3 regions of the Arthrobacter sp. NPDC056493 genome follow, and region 2 is predicted to be linked to each of the others. Evidence: predicted binding sites of a transcription regulator. Region 2 holds the regulator's gene; each other region holds the start of a gene.
The links. Region 2 encodes LexA, which represses DNA repair genes until DNA is damaged. Its sites were predicted from a motif close to TCGAACANNTGTTCGA; they were not measured.
Positions count from the first base shown of each region.

Region 1: ACFQ50_RS03220 (DUF5131 family protein) is a predicted target of LexA. The motif match lies at 5,626-5,641, and genes of this name have one in related genera.
Region 3: ACFQ50_RS12640 (LexA family protein) is a predicted target of LexA. The motif match lies at 4,542-4,557, and genes of this name have one in related genera.

Region 1 is NZ_JBHTSL010000004.1:145,855-152,645, forward strand. Features, by position in the region: gene ACFQ50_RS03190 (DUF4193 domain-containing protein) at 1-256, shown strand, start outside; partial or broken gene ACFQ50_RS03195 (DUF6308 family protein) at 439-984, shown strand; gene ACFQ50_RS03200 (DUF4238 domain-containing protein) at 1,009-1,911, opposite strand; gene ACFQ50_RS03205 (DUF2511 domain-containing protein) at 1,994-2,554, opposite strand; gene ACFQ50_RS03210 (hypothetical protein) at 2,713-2,994, opposite strand; gene tcmP (three-Cys-motif partner protein TcmP) at 3,656-4,834, shown strand; gene ACFQ50_RS03220 (DUF5131 family protein) at 4,822-5,574, opposite strand; gene ACFQ50_RS03225 (DUF4192 domain-containing protein) at 6,370-6,791, opposite strand, start outside.
Region 2 is NZ_JBHTSL010000034.1:3,494-10,284, reverse strand. Features, by position in the region: gene hflX (GTPase HflX) at 1-759, shown strand, start outside; gene ACFQ50_RS14375 (ATP-dependent DNA helicase) at 752-2,812, shown strand; gene lexA (transcriptional repressor LexA) at 2,872-3,618, opposite strand; gene ACFQ50_RS14365 (LysM peptidoglycan-binding domain-containing protein) at 3,927-4,295, shown strand; gene ACFQ50_RS14360 (histidinol-phosphate transaminase) at 4,402-5,520, shown strand; gene hisB (imidazoleglycerol-phosphate dehydratase HisB) at 5,580-6,206, shown strand; gene hisH (imidazole glycerol phosphate synthase subunit HisH) at 6,203-6,791, shown strand, end outside.
Region 3 is NZ_JBHTSL010000027.1:39,820-46,610, reverse strand. Features, by position in the region: gene ACFQ50_RS12670 (heavy metal translocating P-type ATPase) at 1-872, opposite strand, end outside; gene ACFQ50_RS12665 (heavy-metal-associated domain-containing protein) at 936-1,166, opposite strand; gene ACFQ50_RS12660 (metal-sensitive transcriptional regulator) at 1,227-1,583, opposite strand; gene ACFQ50_RS12655 (universal stress protein) at 1,906-2,412, opposite strand; gene ACFQ50_RS12650 (hypothetical protein) at 2,591-2,791, shown strand; gene ACFQ50_RS12645 (Y-family DNA polymerase) at 2,822-4,105, opposite strand; gene ACFQ50_RS12640 (LexA family protein) at 4,098-4,529, opposite strand; gene ACFQ50_RS12635 (hypothetical protein) at 4,705-5,007, shown strand; gene ACFQ50_RS12630 (WD40/YVTN/BNR-like repeat-containing protein) at 5,083-6,213, shown strand; gene ACFQ50_RS12625 (MoaD/ThiS family protein) at 6,223-6,510, shown strand; gene ACFQ50_RS12620 (hypothetical protein) at 6,516-6,752, opposite strand.

The DNA.
Region 1 (6,791 bases), on a different contig from region 2:
CCAGGAGAACTCCCTGGAGGCCCTGAAGACTGCCAAGGCGCCCGACGCCAAGTCGGTCGTTCAGGAGCTCGACGAGGCTGACACCTCGGATGGCCTGACTCCGGGCGGAGAGTTCATCGCCGAAGAACTCATCGTGGATGTCATTCCCCAGGCCGACGACGAGTTCACTTGTTACTCCTGCTTCCTGGTCCGCCACCGTTCGCAGAAGGCGCGCGAGAAGGACGGCCATGCCTCCTGCACCGAATGTGAGGGCTGAGAGGTTCTGGCTGGCTGTCCCGGAGCACATCTGGCAGCGTCCGCGAGGAATTTCACCCTGCCGGCCACGGCAGACCTGGAGGCACACTTCCAGGCGCTGGGTGAACCCGGTGCCATGCAGCAGGCCGTCCGGGTGTTCATCGGCGAGGGGTCGTTCTACTCAGGGCCGGCCGCGGGGACACAGCAAACAAGAATGTCAGCACGGACAGTGACGCCGTTGCCGTGTCCATGCTCAGTGTCATCGTTCCGGCAAAGGCCACGGTGGGACTGGCTGAACGCGATACAGCAGCGCGCATCACAGAGTTGCTGAGGCTGATCCCCACCGATGTTGCATTGAGCAGCCTCAGCAGCAAAGACGCAGCAGCCCTGCTCACGGGGCAGGGTCCTGCCGCTCTGCTCTGGAAGAAACTCCGCAGAACGAAGAGCAACCGCTGGGGCATCGGCGCCACGACAGCAAGCAAGATCATGGATAGGAAGAGACCCCACCTGATTCCCGTCTGGGATGACATGATTGGTGATGTCATTGGGGCGGACAGCTCTGAAGGCCAGTGGGTGAACTGGCATGGGCTCCTGACAGACAGTACCAGCCTGCCTGAGCGCCTGGCAGAGATTCACCGGCTCTCGGAAGTGGAGCTGCCGCTGTCTGAGCTGCGGATCATGGATGTGATCCTGTGGCGTCACGGGAAGGACCAAGGGCTCGGCGGACGCCGCCGGAAGAGCCGAAAGTAGATACTTGGCCAGTCCTGGATCTCCTCAGAAACTCGCCGGCATAGCCATCCGAAGCATCCTTTGAAGTTCCAGCTGGCGGGCCATGGACTTGTATAGCCGCGGGTTCATGTCGCTCCAGTCCACATTATGCGCAACAAAATCCCGCGACGAATACACGGTGTATTGATTGAAGTCTTCAGCTTTGAGCCTTCTCCGACCTTCAAAGCGATGCAGATACAGCCCGGTGTACGGACTCAGTGGTATCGTCACCCGCTCGCAATCATGAAGGGGAACACCAAAACCATGCATAGCCCACCTGTGCTCAACAGGGGCGTAATTCTCTTTCAGGTCCCTTCGAATCCCGCTCTGAGCGGCGAACGCGTCGGCAAGAACCAGGCTGGGGGACCGGTAGCGCATGACGTCCCATCTGAATTCCAGCAGGCTTCCAGTGTATGGGTTCCACCTGTCCTTGGGCCTGGAGAACTGGTCATTCCTGCTTGGCCAAGTGGCAAGATAGGAGAACAAGGCTGCCCGCAGAAGGCCTGTTCGAATGTCTTCGGCAGAGGCGTCCTTCGGATACTCGTCCCGAGCCCCATGTGCCACGCACCCAAGGGTGAACCGGCTACGGAGGATCTGAAGGCCGGCAAGCCAAATGATCTCCTGCTTCTGTTCATCAGTAACTTCGGTAGCTGTGGAACCAACGAGTTCATCAATCACTGCACCGGATTCAGTTTCAATATGACTCATGGATGATTCCAGGAGCGACCGGTCCTTTTGGCCTTCTGAACCATAGAGTGTGTGACCGTCTTTGACCTGACCGGTGTTCAGAACCACGGACGTGAAGCTCTTGCCGTCGGCAATCCGATGTATCCGCAGTTGCTCTTTGGCGTTTGCGAAGCGCCGTAGGAGGAACTGTGGCACGTAGTGATGCCGGACAGGCTCGTTCAAAATCTTTCCTTGTATCTAATGGGGAGCAGCAACAGTTGTTGACCCGGTGCTTTGAGGCAAACGCGAGAACCCTATCGCCCGTTCAATTACACAGTTCAAGAGCCGCATCGATGACCGGACTGATGTCGACCTTCAGACCGGTGACATCGGGATGCGGCGCCCAGATTGGATCAATGTCGAGATAGTTGCCGTGGTCCTTGGCTGTGCCATTGGCTGCATAGGTCTTGCCATCCGGAGCATCAACAGTCGCCACCTTGAGGGGCCGGCTGGAAACCGTGATGTTCTCGCAGTGGGCCACGACGTAAGGAACTGTCAGCGGCCACTTATCTCCGAACTCGGTGCTGATAAGAAGACCTGGATCATTTGCCACCGCGGCGGGCACCTCGACCTTGGCGGCTGCTTTTGCTTCAGCTGGTGCATATTCTGCGCAGGTTCCGTCCTGCGGATTGCCGACGGCGACCGGAGGAAAGCTGACTACGACGTACCCTGCATTTCCGCCGAGCTTTTCCGGGCCTCCTCCGGGAGCCCAGGTACGGTCAACGCAGATCTCTGATTCGTCAACCACAACGCCTTTGAAAGTCATGCCCTTCCAGATTGGGGCATTGGGCAGTTCGGCCTGAGCCGCGTCCTCTGCTTGGGTCACACGTTCTGCATCAGTCAGCGTGCTGACAGGAGCTCCTGATGCCGACGGAGTCGACGGCTTTGAAGTCTCATCGGCGGGCTCGGATGCGGGCGCTGCGCAGCCAGCGAGAAGCAGTCCGGCAAACAACATGCGGGCCGTCGCTGCGTACCGGGAAGTGATCATGAGTTCGCTCCCGTAGTGGTATCGTCACCGTCGTTTGCGGCATCCACAGGGGGAGTCTCCAGCTGTTCCATCCTCAGCAGCTTCTTCTCATGCCTGACGGCCGCAAGGTCCTTGAGCTTGTCGATGCCCAGCTTCACGCCATAAATTGCACCGGTGACGGCGATGACGCCGACGGCGCCTAGACCAGCACCTTGTCCCAGGCCCTCATTGTGACCCTCTTTATGACCGTCCTGGTGCCCCTGGTAGTAGCCGGCCCCGTAGATCGGGCTTCCAGTCATGCTTCCCCCATGCTTGATTCTCGAATGAAGTTGAGCATATCGGCCCAGCTGGGCAGGTCGTGGTTGGTTACCCGGAACTGACTTTCGTGCAGTGGTGGATCCCCACTGAAGGTGAATCATCGGCACGTCGATATGCTGTGGCAATAATCGGGGGAGGGGACGTTCCTAGCGCTCAGCTGCGGGGACAAGCACTGCTTTTCGTGGCTAGATACTGTAGCTCGCGGCCCAGATGAAGATTAGTCGCCTCGGCAAGATCCATGTGAAGACTGCTGTGCGCTAGAACTGGGGTGGTGCCTGCCATTAGGTTCTCGCCGTCGTGACCAGACTCGTCACAGAAGATCTCAACGATATAGGAGGTGGCGGTCATCTCGTTCTTCATCCCTTTGCCTGGGCGTAATCCCAAGGGTAAGCATTCCAGAGCCAGTTACTGCTTTCACAACCAGCTTGAGAAAACCATGTGATGCGGTGCGTAGAGTCGAGGTGCCGGGAAGACGACTTCAAACGTCTACAAGGGCAAACACGTTCTTCCGGTGAGGCAGACCGTCGGACAGGTCTGGCAAGATTGCTTGCATGTCAATGTCCGTCCTTACAAAAGGCGGGAGTAAATGGCTACAACGCCATAGGCTCATGTTGACCGTGGCAACCAACGGACGGGGCAGCAATGGGGAACAGTCGAGAGTTTTTTCGGGAGAAGAAACCCGCTGCGATTTTCAAGCACAAATTGCTAGAGGATTACCTCACTCCTTGGGCGGCCAAACTGGGATCGTTCAACCCCCAGGGCGTCGCCTTCGTCGACGGATACGCCGGCAGTGGTCGTTACGACGGGAGTGAAGAAGGTTCACCGGTTATAGCCATGCATGCCGCCCTAAAAGTACCCACTTCCAACCTCCGCTGCGTTTTTGTCGAGAAACTCGCCGCGAATGCGAGCCGCCTCTCTGAAGTAATTTCTGCGGAAGGTAACGGGGTAGACATAGTAGGACCCCTGCAGGGCACATTGGAAGATCGGATAGATACGGTGCTGAAAGCCGTTGAGGGGCGGCCGGCATTGATATTCTTGGACCCCTTTGGGACCGCGCTGTCTGCGGACCTGTTGGTTGATAAAATCCTGCGTCGCCCCGGTAGGGCTTCAACGGAAGTGCTGCTCAATTTCAATATTGAGGCCGTGTGGCGCTTCGGAGGCTTTCTCAACTCTGCCAGGGCGATGAATGGTGTCAATGGTAAGCCCACCCTAGAAACAGCGGACCGCTTCCTTGGCGGTGACTGGTGGCATGAGAGCTTCCGGACGGCACGTAAAGCAATGGACGACCAAGGCGAATACCGATCGGCTGCAGAGGCGGCAATGGAAGTTGCAGAGCGATATGCACAAATGATTTCGTCTAGGGCGGGAGTGCATGCTTTATCGGTGCCTGTGCGTCGCGAACGCGCCACTCAGCCGTTCTTTTCCCTGATGCTATTTCATTCCCATGATGCAGCAAAGCTTCCATTTATTGACGCAGCCGCAAGGGCACATAGGAACTGGAGACACGCCCATTGGGAGCGATATGCCGAGAAACACAGCGACCCCATGGCTTTGTTTGACGTCGACGTGCTGCCTGACCGTGAGTCGGAGGACAACCGATTGTCGACTGAAGCCGTACGAACGATCGAAACGAATCTGCGATCGCTGCTGTCTGATCGTTCGAGCATATCGCTGGGGGAGCATATGGAAGCGGCGTTCGGCCTCACGCTGGGCACTGCGGGCACACGGGAGTTAAGGAAGGCTGTAGCAAGTCTCCACAGTGGAGGTCTGATCCAAAAGCCTCCAACGCGCTTGGACAGAGCCTGGCTTCACAAAGCCTGAGAGAGCGTAGAGGGCATCGCGTCCCATGTGCGGCCCGCTAGAGTCCTCCCATTCTGCTTAGGTGTTCTTCCACCCCATTGCTTGAAGAAGAACGGCACCTCTGCTTCGAGGCACTGGTCCCGGATACTCTCCACCCAATGGGGGTCCATTGGACGGTGGTTTGGCCCCGATTCGCCGCCCGCGATGACCCAGTGAATTCCACCCAGGTTCAGTCTTTCAATTGGTCCGATGAGAGGTTCGCAGGACAGAAAGCGAACAGCGGCCGGTACTTGCCGCAGATGATCAATTCGATTCACCACGTCTTGATTTTCAACCGAAACACCCATCCAGAGGTTCTGGGGCCAATCTAATCGGCTAGCTACTCGGGCCATCCTGTGTGACCGCTTCGTCAGTACCTGGTATGTGTGCTGGGGAGTAGCAGCAATGACATCAAAAATGTCCTGCACGAAAGAGACTGGAACCTTGGCGTGGAACAGGTCGCTCATGGAGTTCACAAACACGACCCTAGGTGCCTTCCAGGAGTAGGGCTGCCGGAGAGCTTGTGGATGAATGGTGACACCAAACCCTGGGCCGCTCGTAATGGGGGACCCGTCGTTTTGGTACTTCTCCGCGCCCATTGCCTTTAGCCGCTTCGACAGTGCGAGCGCATAGCAGTTATCGCAGCCTGCAGCTACGCGGTCGCAGCCCGTGACAGGATTCCATGTTGCCTCCGTCCACTCGATTTGGGACTTTGCGCTCATTACCGTTCCTTCGGTTCTGCGGCCGATTTTGCCAACACCCAACATTACAGCTCGAATATATCTTCGAGTAAACCCTTGTGATCGCATCCCCAGGGGTGTGTTTCGATCCACGGGGATCAAAGATTGCTTTCATTCATCGTCCATGCGCGAATCAAGGACATGAGCATGTGGTGGCGAGGGCGATATTGGCCTGCTTGCGCGGATGAAGCACGCTTTTCGCTCCTTGACGAGACCATCACGAGACTGATAGGCGCTCCTGCGGGAGCGGGGAATGCAATGAGGCCCAAGAGGTCCCAGTGCAGCCCTCTGCTCACGTCCATCGATACGATAAGTTACTGGAGCAGAGGAGCTAGGTCTTCCTGTCCAAAAGTCCTCAAGCCCGGGCGCCCGGCGGCTTAGCAGCAGTCCAATTCTGCACATGCAGTCCTCGAGGGCCTGCTCGTTCACGCACCTGTATTGCAAATATTTACCGTGCCAACTGCAGCCTGGTCCTTGGCGAGATGCTGATGGCGGCGCGTTCACTTGTGCTGAGCAGGATCTCAGCGGCAGCTGCGCCCTAGCAGGCCTTGGCCTGTTCGTTCCCATAGTGGGGCCAGACGCCAGCGTGCTCAAGGCCTGGATGCTGATGAGTGCGGTGGCCGTCGCCTCCCTTGCCCGGCGGGGCTTGAGCCTCCTCAGCCTCAACGTGACCGGCCCTGCTGCTCGGGCCCGAACTGGGTGTGAGTTCCGGGTTCCTGCTCTCAGTCCGGGCGACACTGCGGTTCATTGTGCTGGGACGCAGCCGAAGAATCCACGTCAGGCACTCAAACCCGGGTCCCGGTACGCCGTACCCTTATCCATGTTCCACCCGGCGACCATCCCGGAGCCGATCATGAGGTCGCTGACCCTGGCCAAGTGATAGGCGGGGTCAGCCTCGAGGGCGAGCTGGAGGAACTGGTGCGCCTTGCTGCCTCTGCCTTCCCACCAATTGATGAAGGCCACCGCAGTGAGGAGGGGGGCGGAGTGCTTGGTGCTGCTGTGCGTGTAGGCATGGAGGAGCAGCTGCTGCGCCCACTCGACTCGAGACCACTGCGGCTTGTCGTGGGTTTGGGCCAGGAGGATCCGGTCCATGCGTTCGTCGATTCCTGGGATGTCTGCCATCAGTCTGTCTCGGATGACGGGGAATTGGAGATCCGCGATCAGGTTCACGATTTCATCCTGGTCCGGGTAGCTGTTCG
Region 2 (6,791 bases):
CGCACCCGGATGGCCAAGCTGCGGCGCGAGATCGCCGCGATGAAGCCGGCCCGGGAGACCAAACGGGCCAACCGCCGTCGTAATGAAGTCCCGTCAGTGGCAATTGCCGGATACACCAACGCAGGCAAGTCCTCGCTGCTGAACCGACTTACCGACGCCGGCGTCCTCGTCGAGAACGCACTGTTCGCCACCCTGGACCCCACTGTCCGCAAGGCCGAGACCTCGGACGGGGTAGGCTACACGCTGGCCGATACCGTGGGCTTCGTCCGGTCCCTTCCCACCCAGCTGGTGGAGGCCTTCCGCTCCACCTTGGAGGAAGTGGCGGATGCAGACCTGATCCTGCACGTAGTGGACGTGTCCCACCCTGACCCGGAGGGCCAGATCGCCGCGGTGCGCTCGGTGTTCGCCGAAGTGGATGCCCGCAAGGTGCCTGAGATCATCGTCCTGAACAAGGCCGACGCCGCCGACCCGTTTGTGGTGGAGCGGCTCAAGCAGCGCGAACCGCGGCATGTGGTGGTTTCGGCACGCACCGGGGAGGGCATCGCCGAGCTGCTCACGGCCATCAGCGAGTCCATCCCGCGGCCCAACGTCAAGATGCAGCTCCTGGTCCCGTACCACCGCGGCGATCTCATCAGCAAGCTGCATGACTCCGACGCCGAGATCCTGAGCCTGGATCACGAGGAGGGCGGCACCCGCGCCGTGGTCATGGTCCGGGAAGGCCTCGCGGCTGAACTGGAATCCTTCAGCACCAATGACTGACGGGGCGCCCGCCGCTGGTGCCGCGGCCACGGCCGGTGAGCAGCATGTGCTTGACCTGCTCGACCGTGCCGTGGCGGGCATGGGCGGCCAAAGCCGCACCGGCCAGCACGAGATGGCCCGTCAGGTGGCGCGCGCCATAGAAACGGGCGACCACCTGCTGGTGCAGGCCGGCACGGGAACCGGCAAGTCGCTGGCCTACCTGGTCCCGCTCATCGCGCACTCGCTCGAGAGCAACAAGCCTGCGCTCGTTTCCACTGCCACCCTCGCACTGCAGACCCAGATCGTGGGACGGGACCTTCCCCGGCTGCTGGAAAGCCTCAAACCGGCACTCGACCGGCCTGTGAAGATTGCACTGGTCAAGGGCCGCGCCAACTACGTCTGCAGGCACAAGCTCGAGGGCGGCTTTCCCTCCGAGGAACCCTCCGAGGGACAGCTCTTCTCGCTGGGCGAGGACACCAGTGTCCCGCACTTCGCCGCGTCGGTGGGAGGCCCCTCGTCGCAGCTTGGCAAGGAGGTGGTCCGGCTCCGCGAATGGGCGGAACAGACCACCACGGGCGACCGTGACGAGCTGCTTCCCGGCGTCACGGACCGGGCCTGGCGGCAGGTGTCCGTCACGTCCATGGAATGCCTCGGCTCGCAGAAGTGTCCCCTCGCTGAAGAGTGCTTCAGTGAGCTTGCCCGCCATAACGCCACGGAAGCCGACGTCGTGGTGACCAACCACGCCATGCTGGCCGTCAGTGCCTTCGAAGGCCTGGCCGTGCTGCCGGAGTACGACGTCGTGGTGGTGGACGAGGCCCACGAACTCCAGGACCGGGTGACCGGCGCCGTTTCCGGGCAGCTGTCGGTGGCCATGGTCCACGCGGCTGCGTCCGGCGCCCGCAAGCACACTGGCATTACCGTTGACGCGCTCAACACTGCTGCGGCCAACCTCGAGGTGGCTCTCGCCGGCGTTCCCAGCGGCCTGCTTCCCAACGGCCTGAACGACGAGCAGCTGGACTGTGTGGACCAGCTTCGTGAGGCTTGCCGGGCCGCGCTGTCGGATTCCAAGGGGGACAGCAATACAACGGCCGACGGCGGACGGCAGCTAGCGCGTTCCCGCCTGCTGGTGATTTTGGAGCTTTGCGAACGGCTCGTCGCCGCGCGGGAAAACCGGGAGGTCGTCTGGTTCTCCCGGAACAGCACGTTTGATCCGCAGCAGGGATATTCGGCGCCCGACGAGACTGCCCCTGCGCTGGTCAACATCGCCCCGCTGAGCGTGGCGGGCCGGCTCCGGGAAGGACTGTTCGCCGGGCACACCGTGGTGCTGACGTCGGCCACACTGGCCATCGGCTCTGCCTTCGAGCCCGCGGCCGGCGGGCTGGGCCTGGTGGGCGACGGCGCACCGAGCTGGACCGGCGTCGACGTGGGGTCGCCCTTCGACTACCCCCGTCAGGGCATCCTGTACGTGGCAGGCCACCTGCCAAAGCCGGGTCGCGGCACTTCGCCGGAGGCGCTGGACGAACTCGAATCACTCATCCGTGCCTCCGGCGGGGGAGCGCTATGCCTGTTCTCCTCACGGCGGGCCGCCGAGGAAGCGGCCGACGCCCTCCGCACCCGGCTGGACGTCAGCATCCTTTGTCAGGGTGAATCCACCATGACTGCCCTGGTGAAGCAGTTTGCCGACGAGCCCGATACCTGCCTGTTCGGGACGATGTCGCTGTGGCAGGGGGTCGACGTGCCGGGAGGATCATGCCGCCTGGTGGTCATCGACAGGATTCCCTTCCCGCGCCCCGACGACCCGCTGATGACCGCACGGTCCCGGGCCGTTGCCCAGGCCGGCGGCAACGGCTTCATGTCCGTATCCGCCACGCACGCGGCGATCAGGCTTGCCCAGGGGGCGGGACGGCTCATCCGGTCCACGTCTGACAAGGGCGTGGTGGCGGTGCTGGATTCCCGGCTGTCCACGGAACGCTATGGCGGGTTCCTGCGGGCCGCACTGCCGCCGTTCTGGCCGACGACAGACCGGAAGACTGCCGTGGCGGCCCTCGAAAGGCTCGCCGGCGCGCAGGCATAAGGACGCCCCGGGCTGTTACAGCCCGGGGCAGAAGGTTTTGTGCCGACAAGCCCCAGCTGCTACAGCGAGCGGAGCACGGAAACCACCTTGCCCATGACCACGGCGTGGTCGCCGAGGATGGGTTCGTACTGCGTGTTCTGCGGAAGCAGCCAGGTGTGGCCGTCCCGCTGCCGGAAGGTCTTGACCGTGGCTTCGTCATCGAGCAGCGCCGCGACGATGTCACCATTAACCGCATCGCTTTGCCGCCGGACCACAACCCAGTCTCCGTCGCAGATGGCGGCGTCCACCATGGAGTCGCCGGCGACCTTGAGCATGAAGAGTTCACCGTGGCCCACCAGCTGGCGGGGCAGCGGCATCAGGTCCTCCACCATCTGGTCCGCCAGGATGGGGCCGCCGGCGGCAATCCGGCCGACCAGCGGGACCATGGCGGTGTCCATCGCGCTGGGCAGTTCGGACACGGAGCCGCCTGCCGTGCCCAACGCCGGGGCCTTGTCCGCGCCGCCGGATTTGGCCGTCCCTGCATCCAGGGTCAGCGGCATGAGGACCTCCATGGCGCGCGGCCGTTTGGGGTCCCGCCGCAGGTAGCCAAGCTTTTCCAGCTGGGAGAGCTGATGGGTCACGCTGGACAGGCTGGCAAGGCCAACGGTGTCGCCGATTTCCCGCATCGACGGCGGGTAGCCGTTCTCGTTGACCGAGCGCTGGATGGTTTCCAGGATCTTCTTCTGGCGGAGCGTAAGTCCCTTGGGGGTCCGCTGAGACCGCGGGCTGCGCTGGGGAGCCTTGCCGTCAGAGGCCTGTGCTGCCATGTTCGCCAACGCCTTTCCGTTCCTCCCGGCCGCGCTAGCTGGTGGCCGGGAACTTCCGGCCTGAAAAATGTCAGACCCTGCTGATCAACTGCAGATGTGGTTGTTCTGTGATTTCCAACGTAGGCCAGCCATAGGGCTTTTTCAAACATTTGTTCTAGCGAGTCTCGACTTAATTCGTTGATAGGTGCTAAAACTTAGGAAAAGCAAAGTTCGAACATGTGTTCTAGTGAGGGCGGTTTTTCAGCCCGATGTTCGAACTGTCTATTCGAACGCGAGGCAGTACAACTTGGTCCAGGAGGGCTCACGCCATGTCAGCTTCAACAGCAATAACCCAGTCCCGCGGAGTGTCCCGGCCCGGTAAGCCGCCGCGCCTTCGCCTCACCCGCCGCGGCCGGATTGTCCTCATCGGGCTGCCGCTTGTCATGCTCGCCGCCGTGCTCCTGTCGCTGACCGGGCTCCTTAACTCGCCGGCCAAAGCAGCGGACAGTGCCAGCGGCCTGTCTGTCACGCCGACGGTTTCGGTTACGGTGCAGCCCGGCGAATCACTCTGGGCCATCGCCGGAAAAGTCGATCCGGGCCGCGATCCCCGCGACGTCATTGCGGACATCGTCCAGCTCAACGACCTTCAGGCCGGGAAGGTCATGCCCGGGCAGCAGCTGTTTGTGCCCAACAAATAACTTGTGCCAACAAATAACGCCGGCAAATAGTGCCGGCGCGCGGTTCCGTGGGCTTCGGGACCGTCACAGTTTCCGGCCAGCCCTCCGGGTTACTTAAACTGTCTAGGTGACTGACCAGCTTGAGCGACTGAACCGACTGCCCCTGCGGACCAACCTGAGGGGGCTGTCCCCTTACGGCGCCCCGCAGCTTGACGTTCCGATCCTGCTCAACGTCAACGAGAACACTCATGGTGTGCCCGCCGACGTGCAGGCGGCCATTACCGCGGCCGTAAGCGAGGCCGCCACGGGACTCAACCGCTACCCCGACCGCGAATTCACCGAACTCCGGGAAGCGCTGGCGGAATACCTCGGCCACGGACTCAGTGCGGACAATCTCTGGGCAGCCAACGGCTCCAATGAGGTCCTCCAGCAGATCCTCCAGGCCTTCGGCGGCCCGGGTCGCTCGCTCCTGAGCTTCCCGCCGACGTACTCGATGTACCCGCTCCTCGCCAGCGGCACGGATACCGCCTACATTGCCGGCAAGCGCGCCGAGGATTACGGACTCAGCGCCGAGTCGGCCGCACGCCAGGTGCGCGAACTCCAGCCGAACATCGTCTTTCTGTGCTCGCCCAACAACCCCACCGGCACCGGCCTGGGCCTGGATGTGGTGGAAGCCGTCTACGAGGCGGGCGAGGCCAGCCAGGCGATCGTCGTCGTGGACGAGGCCTACCACGAGTTCGCGCACGACGGCACGCCCAGCGCCCTCACCCTGCTGCCCGGCCGGGAGCGGCTCATCGTCTCCCGGACCATGAGCAAGGCGTTCGCCCTGGCCGGCGCCCGCCTCGGTTACATGGCCGCGGCCCCGGAGGTGACCGACGCCCTCCGGCTGGTGCGCCTGCCCTACCACCTCTCGGCCGTCACGCAGGCAACCGCCCTCGCGGCGCTGCGGCACCGCGAGGCGCTCATGGCCGACGTCGAGGACATCAAGCGCCAGCGCGACCGGATTGTCGCAGAGTTGACGCGGATGGGGCTGCGGCCCGCGGCGTCCGACTCCAACTACGTCTTCTTCGGCGGGCTGGAGAAACCCCACGAGGTCTGGCAGGAACTGCTCGACGCGGGGGTGCTCGTCCGGGACGTCGGCATCGCCGGCCACCTGCGGGTCACCGCCGGCACTGAGACGGAAACCACAGCCTTCCTGGAAGCGCTCGAAAGCATCCTGGCCCGGCAAGCCGCACTTCCGGCCTAAACTTGACCATGGACCAGGTCAGGTCCGCCCCCATCCTTCGTCAAAGGACATCTATCACCATGAGCGACACCGGAATCAAGGCTGCCGAGGCACGGACTGCACGCATGGAGCGTGCCACCAGCGAATCTTCCGTGCTGGTGGAGATCAACCTCGACGGCACCGGAGTGTCGGACATCAGCACCTCGGTCCCGTTCTACGACCACATGCTGACGGCGCTGTGCAAGCACTCGCTCATCGACATGACGGTGAAGGCCACCGGCGACACCCACATTGACGTCCACCACACCGTCGAGGACGTTGCCATCACGTTCGGCGAGGTGCTGCGCACCGCGCTCGGCAACAAGGCAGGCATCCGCCGCTTCGGCGAGGCCACGGTCCCCCTGGACGAGGCCCTTGCACACGCCGTCGTTGACGTCTCCGGCCGGCCGTACCTGGTGCACGGTGGCGAGCCCGCCGGGCAGGAGTACCACCTGATCGGCGGCCACTTCACGGGATCGCTGACCCGGCACGTTTTCGAGGCCATCACGCTGCACGCCGGCATCTGCCTGCACATGAACGTCATCGCCGGCCGGGACCCGCACCACATCGTGGAAGCCCAGTTTAAGGCTTTCGCCCGGGCTCTCCGTGCTGCCGTCGAGCCGGACCCCCGCGTCGAAGGCATTCCGTCCACCAAGGGAGCACTGTGACCGGCAAAGTATTGCGCGAGGGCGCGATCATCGACCCCTCGGCCACGCTGAAGCCGGCCTCTCCGGAGGGCAAGCCCACCGTCACCGTCCTGGATTACGGCTCCGGCAATGTCCGTTCGGCCGTGCGTGCCCTGGAACGCGCCGGTGCCGAGGTCATCCTGAGCTCCAAGCCCGAGGATGTGCTGAACGCCGACGGGCTGGTCGTCCCCGGTGTCGGCGCCTTCGAAACCGTCATGCGGGAGCTCAAGGCCGTGGATGGCATCCGGATGATCGGCCGCCGCGTAGCCGGCGGACGTCCCGTCCTCGGCATCTGCGTCGGCCTGCAGGTGCTTTTCGAAGCCGGAGTGGAACACGGAACCGAAGCCGAAGGCATGGGAGAGTGGCCCGGCAAGGTGGAGCTCCTGCCGGCCGAAGTGGTGCCGCACATGGGGTGGAACACCGTCAAGGTCCCGGAAGGGTCCAGGCTTTTCGACGGCGTCGAGGGTGAGCGCTTCTACTTTGTGCACTCCTACGGCGTCCAGAACTGGGACTTCGACGTGATCCAGCCCCGGATGGCGCCGCCCCTGGTCACGTGGTCCGAGCACG
Region 3 (6,791 bases), on a different contig from region 2:
CCCGGGCGGACCACGATCAGGTCCCCGACCGCCAGCCGGCTCGCCGGGATCTTCACTTCGGTGCCGTCCTGCAGGATGGTGGCGTCCTTGGCGCCGAGGTCCAGGAGGGCCCTGAGCGCGTCGCCGGCCTTCGACTTGGCGTTCGCCTCCAGGAACCGGCCCAGCAGAAGGAACGTCGTGACCACGCTGGCCACCTCGAAGTACAGGCCGCCGGAACCAGCGCCGCCCATCTGTTCCATGCCCGGGTGTTCGGTCAGGCGGGGGAAGGCGAGGAGCTGCCAGGCGGAGAACAGGTAGGCTGCGATCACGCCGAGCGATACCAGGGTGTCCATGGTGGAGGCGAAGTGGCGGGCGTTTATGGCGGCCGCCTTGTGGAACGGCCACGCCGCCCAGCTGACTACAGGCAGGGCCAGGGCACCGGCCACCCAGCCCCAGTCGGGGAACTGGAACGCGGGGAACATCGAGATCAGGAACACCGGCACCGTCAGGACCGCGGCGACGAGCAGGCGCGGCTTGAGCTCTGACGCTTTGCCGCCGTGGGCCATGTGGTCTTCGCGGCCCGCCAGCGCGTGCCCCGCATGACCGGCCGCCATGGCCTCGTGGTCTTGCTCTGAGCGGTCCCCGTGTGCGGGTCGTCTGATTCGGGCCTTGTAGCCGGCTGAGGCTACCTGGTCTGTGATCTGCTGGTCCGTGATGCCGGCCGGGGCTGTGACGTGGGCCGTTTCCAGGGGGAGGTTGACCGTGGCCTGGACGCCTTCGAGCTTGGCGAGCTTCTTTTCCACGCGGTTCACGCATGAGGCGCAGGTCATGCCCTCAACGTCCAGTTCGATCACCCTGCGGGCGTTGCCTGCGGGATGGTGTTCGGTGCCCATGACTGGTCCTTCTCTGGTGATGCTTGGTGCTCTGGTGGTACCTGGTGCGAACGGGAGTCGGGGCTAGGCCTCGTTGGCCACCACCAGGTAACCGGCCTCGGCCACGGCTTCGCCGATTTCCGAGGGGGAGAGCTTCTGGGTGGAGGTGATGGTGACGGTCGAAACGCCGCCTGCATTGAGGTCGATATTGATATCCTCGACGCCGGCCAGCGCCTCGAGCTCCTCGCTAACGGCGGAAACACAGTGCCCGCAGGTCATGCCTGAGACGTTGACTTTTGTGGAGATGGTGCTCATTGCTGGCTCCTCGTTGCTGCGCTGACGTGGTTGGTCAGCTGGGTGGGTTGTGGTGTGCCGCTAGCGCAGGAGGCGCCCGATGGCACCCGCCGCCTCCTTGACCTTCACGTCGATGGCTTCGGCCCGCAGGTCAGGATCAGGTTCCGAGGCCGCCCCGACAACGCAGTGGCCGATGTGTTCCTCCACGAGTCCCAGGCTGACGGCGTGCAGGGCCTTGGTCACGGCCGCGACCTGCGTCAGGATGTCGATGCAGTACTTGTCCTCTTCGACCATCCGGGCGATTCCCCGGACCTGTCCCTCGATCCGCCGGAGCCGGCGCAGGTACGCATCCTTGTCCCCCGTGTAGCCGTGCTGCGGGGATTCAGTAATAGCTTCTTCGCTGGGCGCCGCCGGCGTCCGTCCTTCGGAAGTCTCCATGTCCTCAAGCTATACCCCTAGGGGGTATCCGTCAAGGAGGGTGCGGGAAGTCACGATGATGCGAAAGTGCTGGTCTGATTGCAGAAAAGTTGTGGCCCGGGCAGTGCGCATGTCAGGGAGGATCTGGTGCCGCGGAGGTCTTTCGGGCAACAAAAAGCTCCGGAGCGCGTTATTGGGGGATACGCACTCCGGAGCAGTCTTTGGGGCAAGCTCTGATCAGCCTGCGTCATCAGCTTACTTGCCGGTAGCCGAGTTGGCCACCGGCTCGAATAACTACTTTGACTTTACTTTTTCGGGCCGTGCTGGCAGGCCTCTGGTCCTGCTATTCCGGCACGTCCTGGTGCGCCGCCATTCGGAACGGGACCACCAGCACGGGCCGGCTCTGGTGGTGGGTGAGCCAGGCAGCCACGGAGCCGTTCAGGAGCTCCGTTATGCGGTGCCCAAAGCCGCGCTCCGGCGTTCCCACAATGATCATGGGAGCATTGACTTCCGATGCCAGCCTGCCGAGGGCCCGGGCGGGGTCCCCGGACAGCGTGCGCAAGGTCCACGCCGGGCCGCCGTCCTGGATGGCCGAGGTGATGGCCGACTTCAGCTCCGTGGTTACCGAGCGGATGTCGTCGTCGTCCCTGTCCGGATGCAGGGAAAGTCGGTGCGCGGACCGCGCGGGATCCCACTCAACCAGGTAGCTTGCCTCATCCACGTAGGCGCAGAGCAGCGGGGCAGACAGTTTTTGGGCCAGGCTGACGGCGGTCTGGAGGACCTCCGGATGCTGGCCCGGAACCGTGCCCACAAGGAGCGGAGGCGGGCCGATGAAGTGCTCTGCATCCATAGTCAATTGTGTGCCCGCGCCGCCAGGAAAGACCAGACCTGCACGGGACCTCCGCCCAGCTCAGTGGCGGTTTTCAGCCCTGTTGCGCAGCTGTGGGCGCACGTGGAAGGGCGGTGATTTTTCCCTTGAATCCCGCGCCTGGTGCGCCTAGTTTGGAGACGTAGAAAGGCGGCGTCCCATGCAGATTCACATGTGGTGGCTTGATCTGGACCTGAAGAGCAAGGAGTGGCTTCGCGAGAACCTGCGGGCCGGCGACGTTCCGGTGTTCGTGATTCAGGGGATTGCCGAGGCCGGCGGCCCACAACCGGATACCCCGCAGGCAGTCCTGACCGAAGCCGAGTGGGATTTCATCGAGACCCAGTCTGAGTTTGTGGACTGACTGGTTCGCGGACGCATGCGCCGGGGCCGGTCAGGCAGCGCGTACCACCGGCAATTCGTCCCAGTGCGTCGTGTAGCGCGGCGAACGCATGCCGCGCTTCATGCTCCAGTCCAGGCCGCTCCTCAAGCCTGCGAACCCGAGGCCGATCGTGGCCCTGCCGTGCTTCCGGCTGATCGCCTCCACCAGCGGGCCGATCCCGCGTTCCTCGTGCGCGTTGGTGAAGAGCTCCAGGGGCTGCTGATTGCCGGACGGCCGCAGGTCGGTGACCATGATGCCGGCACGGGCGTATCTGACGCCGTCCCGGATCGCGGGAAGCAGGGCATGGGCTGCCCTGGTGAGCAGCACCGGATCCGCGGTGGGCATAGGCAGCGGAACGCACACCGAGGGAAACGACTTGTCCTTCGCGTTGTAGTGGGACGTGCCGGCGAACGCGGTGAGGACCTTGGCCTGCAGCCCGTGCCGGGCCAGCCGGGCGCTCGCCCGCTGGGCGTAGACGCTCAGGACCTGTCGAAATTCGGGGACCGACGTCAGGGGAGTGGAAAACGAGCGGGAGAAGATCAGCTGGTCCCGGCCCGCGCGTTCCTCCTCCAGGGGTATGCAGGGTGTTCCCCGCAGCTCCAGCACCGTGCGCATGAGCACCACCGAAAAGCGGTCGCGCACCATCACCGGATCAGCCCGGCTGAGCTCGAGAATGGAGCAGATCCCCATGGCGTTCAGCCGCTTTTCCAACCGGCCCGCAACGCCCCAGACCTCCGAGGCCGGCAGCCGGGACATCAGCAGATCACGCGCCTCCGGGGCCATCGATTCCCAGCGGCACACCCCTCCAAACGCGGGGTTGTTCTTGGCCCACCGGTTGGCCAGCTTGGCGAGCGTCTTGGTGCCGGCGATGCCGACGCAGACAGGTACTCCGACGTTGCGCTGGACCGCTGTCCTGATGGTCCGGCCGAGACCCACCACCTGTTCGGGGCTGCCCTTGATGCCCAGGAATGCCTCGTCGATGCTGTACACCTCGAGCCAGGCTGAGTAGCGCCCCAACAGCTCCATGACCCGGGCGCTGATGTCGCCGTACAGTTCATAGTTGCTGGATCGGGCAACGAGGCCCCACTCTTTGGCTCGGGGGGCGATCTTGAACCACGGGTCGCCGGTGCTGATCCCCAGTGCCTTGGCCTCCGGACTGCGAGTGACGGCGCAGCCGTCGTTGTTCGAGAGCACCACCAGTGGCCTACCCTCGAGGGAGGGGTCGAAAGCCCGCTCCGCGCTGGCGTAGAAGCAGTTCACGTCCACCAGGGCAATCTGCTGCCGTGTCTCAGACATGGTGCAGGCACCTCGTGGCCACGCCCCAGACGGTGAGGTCGGCCAAGGCGGGGACAACGATGTCCGGATACAGCGGGTTGGCCGCCTGGAGCACCACGCCTGCCGCGGTGATCTTCAGGCGCTTGATGGTGAGCTCGCCATCCAGAACCGCGACCACCACGGAACCGTCGCGCGGTTCCAGTGCCCGGTTGACGATCAGTTCGTCGCCGTCGCTGATGCCGGCCTGTTCCATCGAGTCACCGGCCACCCGCACGATGTAGGTGCTGGTGATGTCCTTGATCAGGTGCTCGTTCAGGTCGATCCGACCGTCAAAGTAGTCCTGGGCGGGGGAGGGGAAGCCCGCCGCCACGGCGACCGGGGAGGCCAGCACCAGCCGGAGGGAAAGTCCCGCCTCTACCACGCGGGGACCAATGATCACGCCCACAACACACCTTTTTCGAATGTATGTTCGATAGTTCAGTGTAGTCCACAGGGCTGACAGAATGCAGCCATGCCAGTCGGCGGTTGTGTTCATCACACGTTCGTCGTGCCGTCTCCGCCGCAGCGGGTCTCCGTCGCATACTGGTTTCATGGGGATGCAAGGCGCAGGAGGATCAGTGGTGGAAACCTTGAAGAGGGTGGTGCGGAACGAGTACTTTCCGGCAGCAGCCGTGCTGGCGCTGGTGGTGCTCTTCTGGGTTGCGGGCCTGTTCGGCGGGTTGTCCCTGCTGAGCCGGAGCCAGCCGCCGATCGCCACGCTGACCTGGCTGCTGTTCGTCTACGCCGCCGCCGTCCTCACGCCCCTGGCCGGAGTCCTGGCCGCGGCGGACCTGCTCCGCCGGTGGTGGAGAAACCGGCGTGCCGCGAATGACGGCACCGTCCAAGACGGCACCGCCCAGGACGGTGCAAGGATCGGGTCCTAGACCCGCCCGGGCGCCGGACCCCGGCCAAACCCGTGGGGTCCAAAACCATTGCAGCCCCTGCGCCGGAGTGGTTGCATGGGGTGCATGAATGCCTCAGAGAGTTTCGTTTTAGCGATCGGGACCAAAAAGGGCCTCTGGCTGGCCACCAGCCAGGACCGGAAGCAATGGTCCTTTTCCGGCCCGCACTTCCTGATGAGCGAGATACCAAGCATCGGAATCGACACGCGGGGCGGCCGCACACGCATCATGGTCGGGGTGCGGTCCGAGCACTGGGGCCCCTACGTTGCCCACTCGGATGACTTAGGCGCCAGCTGGACCGAGCCCGAACAGGGCGCCATCAAGTTCCCCGAGGGCACCGATGCCGCCGTGGAACGCATCTGGCAGATCTACCCCGACGCCGAATCCCGCCCGGGCGTCGTCTGGGCCGGCGCGGAGCCGATTTCAGTGTGGAAATCGACCGACGGCGGCGAGCACTTTGAGCTGAACCGCGGGCTGTGGGACCACCCGCACCGCAGCGAATGGGGAGCGGGATACGGCGGCGCAGCCGCCCACTCGATCGTGGTCAATCCCTCCGGGGACAACGTGCACGTCGCAATGAGCACCGGAGGCGTGTACCGCTCGCTCGACGGCGGGACGTCCTGGGAGCCGCGGAACAAGGGCATCTCCGCGTACTTCATGCCTGATCCCAACCCAGAGTTCGGCCAGTGCGTGCACAAGATCGCGGCGGATGCCGCCGTCGAAGGCCGCCTTTACGCGCAGAACCACCACGGCGTGTACCGCAGTGATGACAATGCCGAGAACTGGGAATCGATAGCGGAGGGCCTGCCGGCCGATTTCGGCTTCGTCATGCTGACGCACCCCAGGCGGGCAGGCACGGCCTGGGTGGTTCCCTTGAAGGCCGACGGCGAACGCATCCCGCCGGACGGAAAGCTCGCCGTGCACCGCACCGACGATGCCGGCGCCACGTGGAAGCGCCTGGACTCCGGGCTGCCGCAGTCAGAATTCAACGCGGTGCTCCGTGACGCGGCCTCGGTGGATTCCGCAGAACCCGCCGGGGTGTATTTCGGAACGCGCGGCGGCGAGGTGTATGCCAGCGCCGACGAAGGTGAGACCTTTACGGAGGTGGCGTCCCACCTGCCCGATGTTCTGTGCGTCCGCGCTGCCATTGTGGCCGGAGCGCCGGTTCCGGCCGGGGCTCCCGCATGAGGATGTGCAGTGGCTGAGATCAGCGTGGTCCTCCCCAGTGTCCTCCAGCCGCTCGCCGGCGGGCAGTCCGTACTGACTGCACCCGCCGACGGGGCGGTGACTGTGCGTTCGCTGCTGGATTCCGTGACCGGAAACTTCCCGGTGCTCGCCAGGCGGCTGCGGGACGAGACGGGTGCGCTCCGCCGTTACGTGAATATTTACGTGAACGGTGAGGAGGTCCGGCGTCTCCGCGGCCTGGAAACGGAAGTTTCTGCCGGCCAGGAAGTGCTGATCATTCAGTCCGTGGCCGGCGGTTAGCCGGCTCAGGCGACGCGCCAAACGCTGCATTCGTCCGTATTGATGGCCTTGCGCATGCCCGTGTGATGATCCATGATCCACACGACGCCGATGCCCGGGGCTGTCTCCTGGACGCTGCCGCGGCGGATGATGACGTCGTCGTAGCTGGGGCCAACCGACAGGCGGGCCTCGATCTCGTCGCCGCGATGCAGCTGGTCCAGGGCACGGACCCGGGTGATGTGGGGTGTGGCTTCCTTCAACATGGCGATGGCCTCCTGAGCTGGAGCTGGTGCCTGCAATTG